Linked DNA regions of Armatimonas rosea. The protein of the gene in region 2 interacts with the protein of the main gene of each other region in a pairwise test. Links are inferred from orthologs where the notes say so. Each region holds a gene or a part of one and is shown on either strand. Other genes may lie near its edges. The genes, in order: HNQ39_RS15420 and abc-f.

Region 1 (3,722 bases), on a different replicon or contig from region 2:
CGGCGCGACTGCCTTGGGCGTCGCAATCTTCGCCTCGACATCGGCCTTGCCAATCTTGCCTGCAGGGCCAGTGCCTGCGACACCGTCGAGGGGGACATTGTTGGCCGCTGCCATCGCTGCCGCAACCGGTGTGGCGTCTGCTCCCGCACTTGGAGGAGCAGGGCTAGCTACGGCTGAGGCTCCCCCACTTGTGGGGGCGGGGGCGGCGGTCGCGCCGGCTTCCAGAACGCCGATTGCTTGGCCCACGGCGACCGTGGCTCCGACCTCGGCGAGGATCTGGGTCAGGACCCCGTCGGCGTCGGCCTCGATCACCTGGTTGACTTTATCCGTCTCCAGCTCAACCAGTGCCTCGCGCGCCTTCACGGCCTCACCCGGCTTCTTCAGCCACTGTGCCACCGTCGCCTCGACGATAGACTCGCCCATCTGGGGGACCACTATTTCAAGCGGCATTCTACTTTGCTCTCTTTCTTGCAGGGACATTGAGGAACGCCTCAGTGGCGATCCGGTGCTGTTCGGTGTTGTGGGTGGTCTGGGAGCCCTCGGCGGGGCTCGCTTCCTCAGGCCGCCCGATGTAGCGTGGCTTGAAGCCCAGGAGCTTCTCCAGGCGAGGCGCGACAAAGGTCCAGGCGCCCATGTTCTGCGGCTCCTCTTGCAGCCAGACCACTTCCTGCACCGACGGGTAGCTGGCGACAAGTGCCTCTAGGTCTTCGCTGGGGAAGGGGTAGAGCTGCTCCACACGGGCAATCGCCACGCCCTCCGCCGCGAGATAGTCCGGCCGCTCGGTGTACTGCGGGGCCGCACCATAGACCAGGTCGTAGTAGACCTTCCCTGAGCAGAGCACCAGGCGTGTCACGTTTTTCTTGCGCCCTGGGTCCCGGGTATCGTCGAGGACCGCCTGGAAGCCGCCCTCGGCAAGCTCGGTGACGGTCGCGGCGGCGCGGGCGTGGCGCAGGAGGCTCTTGGGGGTCATCACCACGAGGGGGCGCGGGTCGGTCTTGAGGGTCGCGGCCTGGCGGCGGAGCAGGTGGAAGTACTGCGCGGCGGTCGAGCAGTTCGCCACCCGCAGGTTGTCGCCCGCACACTGGAGCAGGAAGCGCTCCAGGCGCGCCGATGAGTGCTCGGGGCCGGCGCCTTCGTAGCCGTGGGGCAGGAGCAGGACCACGGTCGGGTTTTGTTCCCACTTGGCCTTGCCGCTGACAATGAACTGGTCGATAATCACCTGCGCGCCATTGACAAAGTCGCCAAACTGCGCCTCCCAGAGCACGAGGGTCCCCTCGGCGTGCACGGAGTAGCCGTACTCAAAGCCCAGTGCCGCGGTCTCAGAGAGGGGTGAGTTGTAGACCGCCAGGGATGCTGTCGCGCCGGGAAGGTGCTGGTGGGCGCAGTAGGTCTTGCCGCTTTGGATATCGTGCCAGACAAGCTGGCGCTGGGTGAAGGTACCGCGCTGCGTGTCCTGGCCGGTCAGGCGGATCGGCGTGCCTTCTTCCAGAATTGATGCGTAGGCCAGCGCCTCGGCGTGGGCCCAGACAATCTTACGCTCGCCATCCAGGGCCGTGCGCCGGCCGCCCAAAAATGCCTTCTCCAGCTTGCTGTCGATCGTGAAGCTCTCGGGGACCGCATTCAGGAAGGCATTGGTTGCGGCGAGGCGCTCGGCGGGAACCGCCGTGGCCACCTGCCAGGGATCGCCCTCGGTGTGGGGGTGGTCCTCGTGCTTGGGGTAGCCGGTCTCCAGCGCGATCGCCTTGGCCTCTTCCAGCCGCTGCCACGCCGCATCGCTGAGCGCCTTGACCTCCGCCTCGGTGAGCAGACCACGCTTCACCAGCTCCTGGCCCCACTTGGCGTAGAGGCGCGAGAACGAGCGAATCTTCTCGTACATCCGGGGCTGGGTGAAGGCGGGCTCTTCCTGCTCGTTATGCCCGAGCCGCCGGTAGCCGACCAGGTCGATCAGGAAGTCTTTTCCGAACTTCTGCCGGTACGCCACGGCCAGTCGGGTCACCGCCAGACACGCCTCGGGATCGTCGGCGTTCACGTGGATAATGGGGATCTCAAAGCCCTTGGCCAGGTCGCTGGCGTACATGGTCGAGCGGCCATCGGTGGGGTTGGTGGTGAAGCCGATCTGGTTGTTGGCGATGATATGGATCGTCCCCCCCACCCGGTAGCCCGAGAGCTGGGAGAGGTTCAGGGTCTCGGCGACCACGCCCTGGCCGGGGAAGGCCGCATCGCCATGGACCTGTACGGCAAGCGATGCCAGGATATCGCGCTTGGGCTGACCGGCACTGTCGCGGCTCTCTTGCGCCGCACGCGCCCGCCCGACCACGGCGGGGTTGACAAACTCCAGGTGGCTGGGGTTGGGAGCCAGTGTCACGGGCATCGAGACCGAGCCGCCGTTCTTGTAGGTCAGCCGGAAGCCCTTGTGGTACTTCACATCGCCCGTGTAGGCATGGGTCTCGCCGCCGGAGCCCTCGAGCGCATCGATGGCGCGGGGGTCGGTGGGGAACTCGGCCAGGATCTGGGCGTAGGGCTTGCCCAGCACATGGGTGAGGACATTGAGACGCCCGCGGTGCGCCATGCCCATCACCAGCTCACGGGTTCCCGCCTTCGCGGCCTCGTGGATGAGGGTGTTGAGCACGGGAACCAGCATGTCGATCCCCTCGATGGAGAAGCGCTTCTGTCCCTTGTAGGGCTGGACGCGCTCCAGAAACTGCTCGAAGCTATCGACCGCCGTGAGCTGCTCCAGAAGCGTCTTACGGTCCTCGTCGGTGATGGTCGCAAAGTAGCGCTGGCTCTCGACCGCCTCGCGGAACCAGTTGCGCTCCTCCGGGATCTGGATGTGGTCGTCTTCGTAGCCCACCGTGCCGGAGTAGACTGCCCGGAGCCGGTTGAGCGCTTCGAGCGCGTTGGCCGCGCCCTCCGCACAAGGACCACCGACCACGCTGGCCGGTAGGGACGCGATATCGGCCTCGGTGAGCCCGTGGTAGCTCAGGGAGAGCTCGGGGTCGCCGGGGGGAGGGTGGATGCCGAGCGGGTCGAGGGTCGCTTCGGAGTGGCCCATCTCTCGGACGAGCCGTGCGATCCTACCCACCCGGACGATCACCTCGACCTGGTTGGCAGTCAGGGGCTCGGGGGCGGGGCTCCCCGTGCTTGGTGGCGCACTCGGGGGGCTATCCGGGGAGAAACCCTGGCTAAAGAAAGCGCGTGTCTCTGCATCGACGGAGGCAGGGTCGCGCTGATATTGTTCGTACAGATCAAGGGCGTACCCGGCGTTGGGGCCATGGAAATCCAGCAGTGTCTTCATTCGTTTACCGATTTATTATTGTACCGCGTCGATGTTCTCGATAGATACAGGTCAAGGGAAGAACTTCTCTAAGCGTGCCAGAGTTTCTGTTTTTTCTTGGCTGCGCTCGGGAAGATGGCTCATCGCGGTCTCAAAAAGGGCGAGCAAGCTGGCGTGCCGCGTGCGCCCCCGCTCCAAGGCTTTGGCCGGATCGGTCTCCACGACATTGTATGCCTGGAGCTGGTAGATTGGTTCCGTGTAGGAGTGGGCGACAATAATATCGGCGCACTTGCCCCAGTCTCCCAGAGCGGCGTAGGCGTAGGCCGGAGCGAGCTCGGTGATCTCGCTGATGGCGCGGTACTTCCCCGCCGGCCCCTCGGAGACCGCGATGAGCTGCTGCCAGGTGGTCTTGGCACCCTCATTATCGCCCGCTTTCTCTTTGGTCTCG
Region 2 (3,232 bases):
CGTGGTCGCCTACGCAGGCTACGTGCTAGCGGGGGCACGCGCACGTGCGGAGGCGGGGGGCGTCTGGACCTTCGCGCCGCTTACCTGGACACCGGGCCGTGTCGCCTTCGAGCTCTCCGGGGCACCGCGGCTGGAGCCACGGAGCCTTGCCGCCCTAGGATTGAGCGACTTGGTGCACATCGACATCCGGGGCCAGTCTCTGCCGTATCTCATGGAGGCGCTCAAGCTCACGGATGCGCAGGGGGTCTCGCCGCGGCTCTTGCTCCGTGCGGTCGGGGTGTTCTCGCTCACCGCGCTGGCCTTTGGCTGGCTCTTCTCCCTGCCGCACTTCTACGAGCTGGGGGCGGCCACGGCAAAGAGCAATGTCTATGTGGTCACCAAGACCCAGATTGGGATGAAGGAGATGCACCAGCTCGCCAGCCGGGCACCGGGCTTTGATCGCGCGGGGCTCGGTGGGATGGCCTTTGGGGCGCTCTTCGTGGCCTTGCTGGGGTTTCTGCGGGTGCGCTTTATGGGCTTTCCGCTGCATCCGGTCGGCTATATCCTCGGTACCACCCTGACCATGAACGCGTTCTTCCTCCCGACTCTCTTTGCCTGGCTCGCCAAGACCCTCGCCCTGCGCTACGGCGGGAGTGTCGCGCACAAGACCGCCCTCGGGTTCTTTGTCGGGCTGACCCTGGGCGATATCGGGATTCAGACCTTCTGGACGCTCTTTGGGCGGGTCTTCAACCTACCTATCTACCAGTTCCTCACTTAAGCGCTCCCACTCCGTGAGGGTGGCGGTGAGCTGCTCCTGGGTCTGGGTGTGCTCGGTGGCGAGCGCGACCATATCGCCCTTGCCCGATGCAAGGCTGGCTTCTAGCTCTGCGAGCCGTGCTTCCAGACTCGCGATCTCGGCTTCGGCCTTTTCGAGGGCTGCTTGGGTCTTGGCGCGGGCTTTGTTATTTCCTCCCGCCGCATTTTTGCCTCCCCCGGCTCGCTGGGGCTCGCCACCCCCTCCGGCTTCGCGAAGGGGGGCGTTTTTGGCGGTGGGTGCTGGGGTGGGGTTTTGTAGCTCACGCCAAGCAGCGTAGTTACCCTCGATCAGCTCGGCGCTGCCCTTGCCGGTGAGGCCGAGGGTTTTATTGGTGACCGCATTGAGCAGGTAGCGGTCGTGGCTGACCAAGAAGAGTGTCCCGTTGTAGTCGGTGAGCATCTGGCCGAGGGTCTCGCAGGACTCGATATCCAGGTGGTTCGTGGGCTCGTCGAGGATTAGCAGGTTACACGGCTCTAGCAGCATGCACGCCAGCGCCAGCTTGTTCTTCTCGCCGCCGGAGAGCATCACCACTTTTTTATAGACATCGTCGCCGGTGAACAGAAACCGCGCTAAATAGCTCCGAAGCTGGGTCTCATTCCAGGCCGGGGCCTCGTCGCGCAGGGTATCGAGGACGGTCTTCTCGACATCCAGGGCATCGGTGGCGTGCTGGGAGAAGTAGGCCATGCGGACATTGTGTCCCCACTGAATGCTTCCCGCGGTCGGCTCTTCCTCCCCGAGAAGCAGCTTTACCAGGGTGGTCTTCCCTGCGCCGTTGGGCCCGACAAAGCCGACCCGGTCGCCGCGCTCGACCAGCGCGTTCAGGTCCGAGAAGAGGGTGCGCTCGCCATAGGCCTTGGCGACTCCCGAGAGATTCAGCACCTCGCGCCCGATCCGCCCCGCGTTTTTATCGTCGATTCTGGCCTTGACCCGTGTCGTGTCGTGGCGCACGGCATCGACTTTCTCCATGCGCTCGATCCTGCCTTGGGTCTTGTGGCGGATATTGCTCATGGTGGCATTGGCGCCCATGTTGCGCTTAATCAGGTCATTCAGACGGGCGATCTCTTTTTGCTGCTGGTCGTAGAGGTCCTGCTGGCGCTGGAGCCGCTCCTCTTTCTGCCGCCGGAAGTGGGAGTAGTTGCCCTTGTAGATCGTCAGCTTCTGGAACTCCAGCTCGGCGATACTGTCCACCACGGCATCCAAGAAATATCTATCGTGGCTGACGAGGATCACGGCACCTGTGTACTCTTTCAGGAAGCCCTCCAGCCACTCGACCGCGTTGATATCCAGGTGGTTGGTGGGCTCGTCGAGGATCAGCAGGTCGGGGCGCGTGAGCACGAGCTTTGCCAGTGCGAGGCGGGTCTGCTCGCCGCCGGAGCAGGAGCCGACTTGTTTTTCAAGGGTCTCCGGCCCAAAGCCCAGCCGCATGAGGGTGGCGTCTTTGGTGGACTCGATCTCCCAGCCGCCGCGGGACTCGAACTCATCGAGCGCCTCGGTGTAGTCTTCCAGCGCCTTGCTGAGGGTCTCGTCGTCGGTGGCGGCGCTCATGGCGTGCTCTGCCTCGGAGATACGTGCCTGAACTGCGCGGTAGGGCTCCAGCGCGACCTCGATCTCCTCGGCGATCGTGCGCTCGGGATGGACCGGTGCCTCTTGGCGCAGGTAGCCCATGCGCCGGCCATTGGCGAGGTTGATCTTGGGCGGTGCGTTGCTGCTGGCATCGGCCAGCTCCTGCCCCAGGAGGATCTTGAGCAGGGTCGTCTTGCCCCCACCGTTGCGCCCGATGAGCCCCAGCTTCTGGCCCGCGGAGATGCTAAACGTAATGTCCGAAAAAAGAACGTCCGCCCCAAAGCTCTTGGCGAGGTTAGAGACTGTCAGAATGCTCATGAATCAAAAAAACTCCCGAACATTATCGCCCGACGGTGGGGGATTCGCAAATCGGACATCCCCGGCGTGGCATCCCCCGGCGGACATCCCCCCGGCGGCACCACCGCCGACCCCCTTCGCCTGAAACCCGCGTTCCGCGGGGCGAAGGGGGTTGGGGGCTTCCTTAATCCCCTTCGCGCCGACGAAGGAGGAAAATGGCGAAGGGGGTGGCGAGCGGTGCGAGCCGGGGGATGCCACGCCGGGGGATGCAAACAAGACCAGGTAAAATGCGGCATGAAGCAAGCAAGCACGCGAAGTGTTTTTCTGCCAGCGGCGCTGGTGCGGCGGGCACAGGCCAATGCGGCGAAGTTTCCCTTTGCCAAGGCAATTCGGGACCAGATTGTCGCGGCGGCGCAGCCGTGGCGCTCGCTTACCGACGAGCACCTCTACGGGCTGTTCTTTGGCAACACGATCAAGCGGAGCTGGATGGTCTGGTCCAATGGCTACTGCCCGAGCTGCAAGAAGTCCGTGCCGATGTACACGTGGAAGATGGACGCGCTTAAAGAGCCGTGGAAG

The links.
Region 1: the proteins of abc-f (region 2) and HNQ39_RS15420 interact in binary tests that used the Escherichia coli proteins (3 or more experiments, as listed by UniProt). The link is inferred for Armatimonas rosea from one-to-one orthologs.

Annotation. Positions count from the first base shown.
Region 1 is NZ_JACHGW010000003.1:80,522-84,243, forward strand. The notes cover bases 252-3,660. They hold HNQ39_RS15420 (2-oxoglutarate dehydrogenase E1 component), read right to left. Parts: upstream 3,296-3,660; coding sequence 452-3,295; downstream 252-451. Other genes in these bases: odhB (2-oxoglutarate dehydrogenase complex dihydrolipoyllysine-residue succinyltransferase), read right to left, coding at 252-450; HNQ39_RS15425 (O-antigen ligase family protein), read right to left, coding at 3,347-3,660. Also shown: more of odhB, read right to left, coding at 1-251; more of HNQ39_RS15425, read right to left, coding at 3,661-3,722. UniProt on the Escherichia coli protein: E1 component of the 2-oxoglutarate dehydrogenase (OGDH) complex which catalyzes the decarboxylation of 2-oxoglutarate, the first step in the conversion of 2-oxoglutarate to succinyl-CoA and CO(2).
Region 2 is NZ_JACHGW010000004.1:423,752-426,983, reverse strand. Bases 205-3,123 are described here. They hold abc-f (ribosomal protection-like ABC-F family protein), read right to left. Parts: upstream 2,678-3,123; coding sequence 731-2,677; downstream 205-730. Other genes in these bases: HNQ39_RS21495 (heparinase II/III domain-containing protein), read left to right, coding at 2,951-3,123; HNQ39_RS21505 (DUF6785 family protein), read left to right, coding at 205-757. Also shown: more of HNQ39_RS21505, read left to right, coding at 1-204; more of HNQ39_RS21495, read left to right, coding at 3,124-3,232. UniProt on the Escherichia coli protein: Genetic data indicate it may be involved in ribosome assembly or function.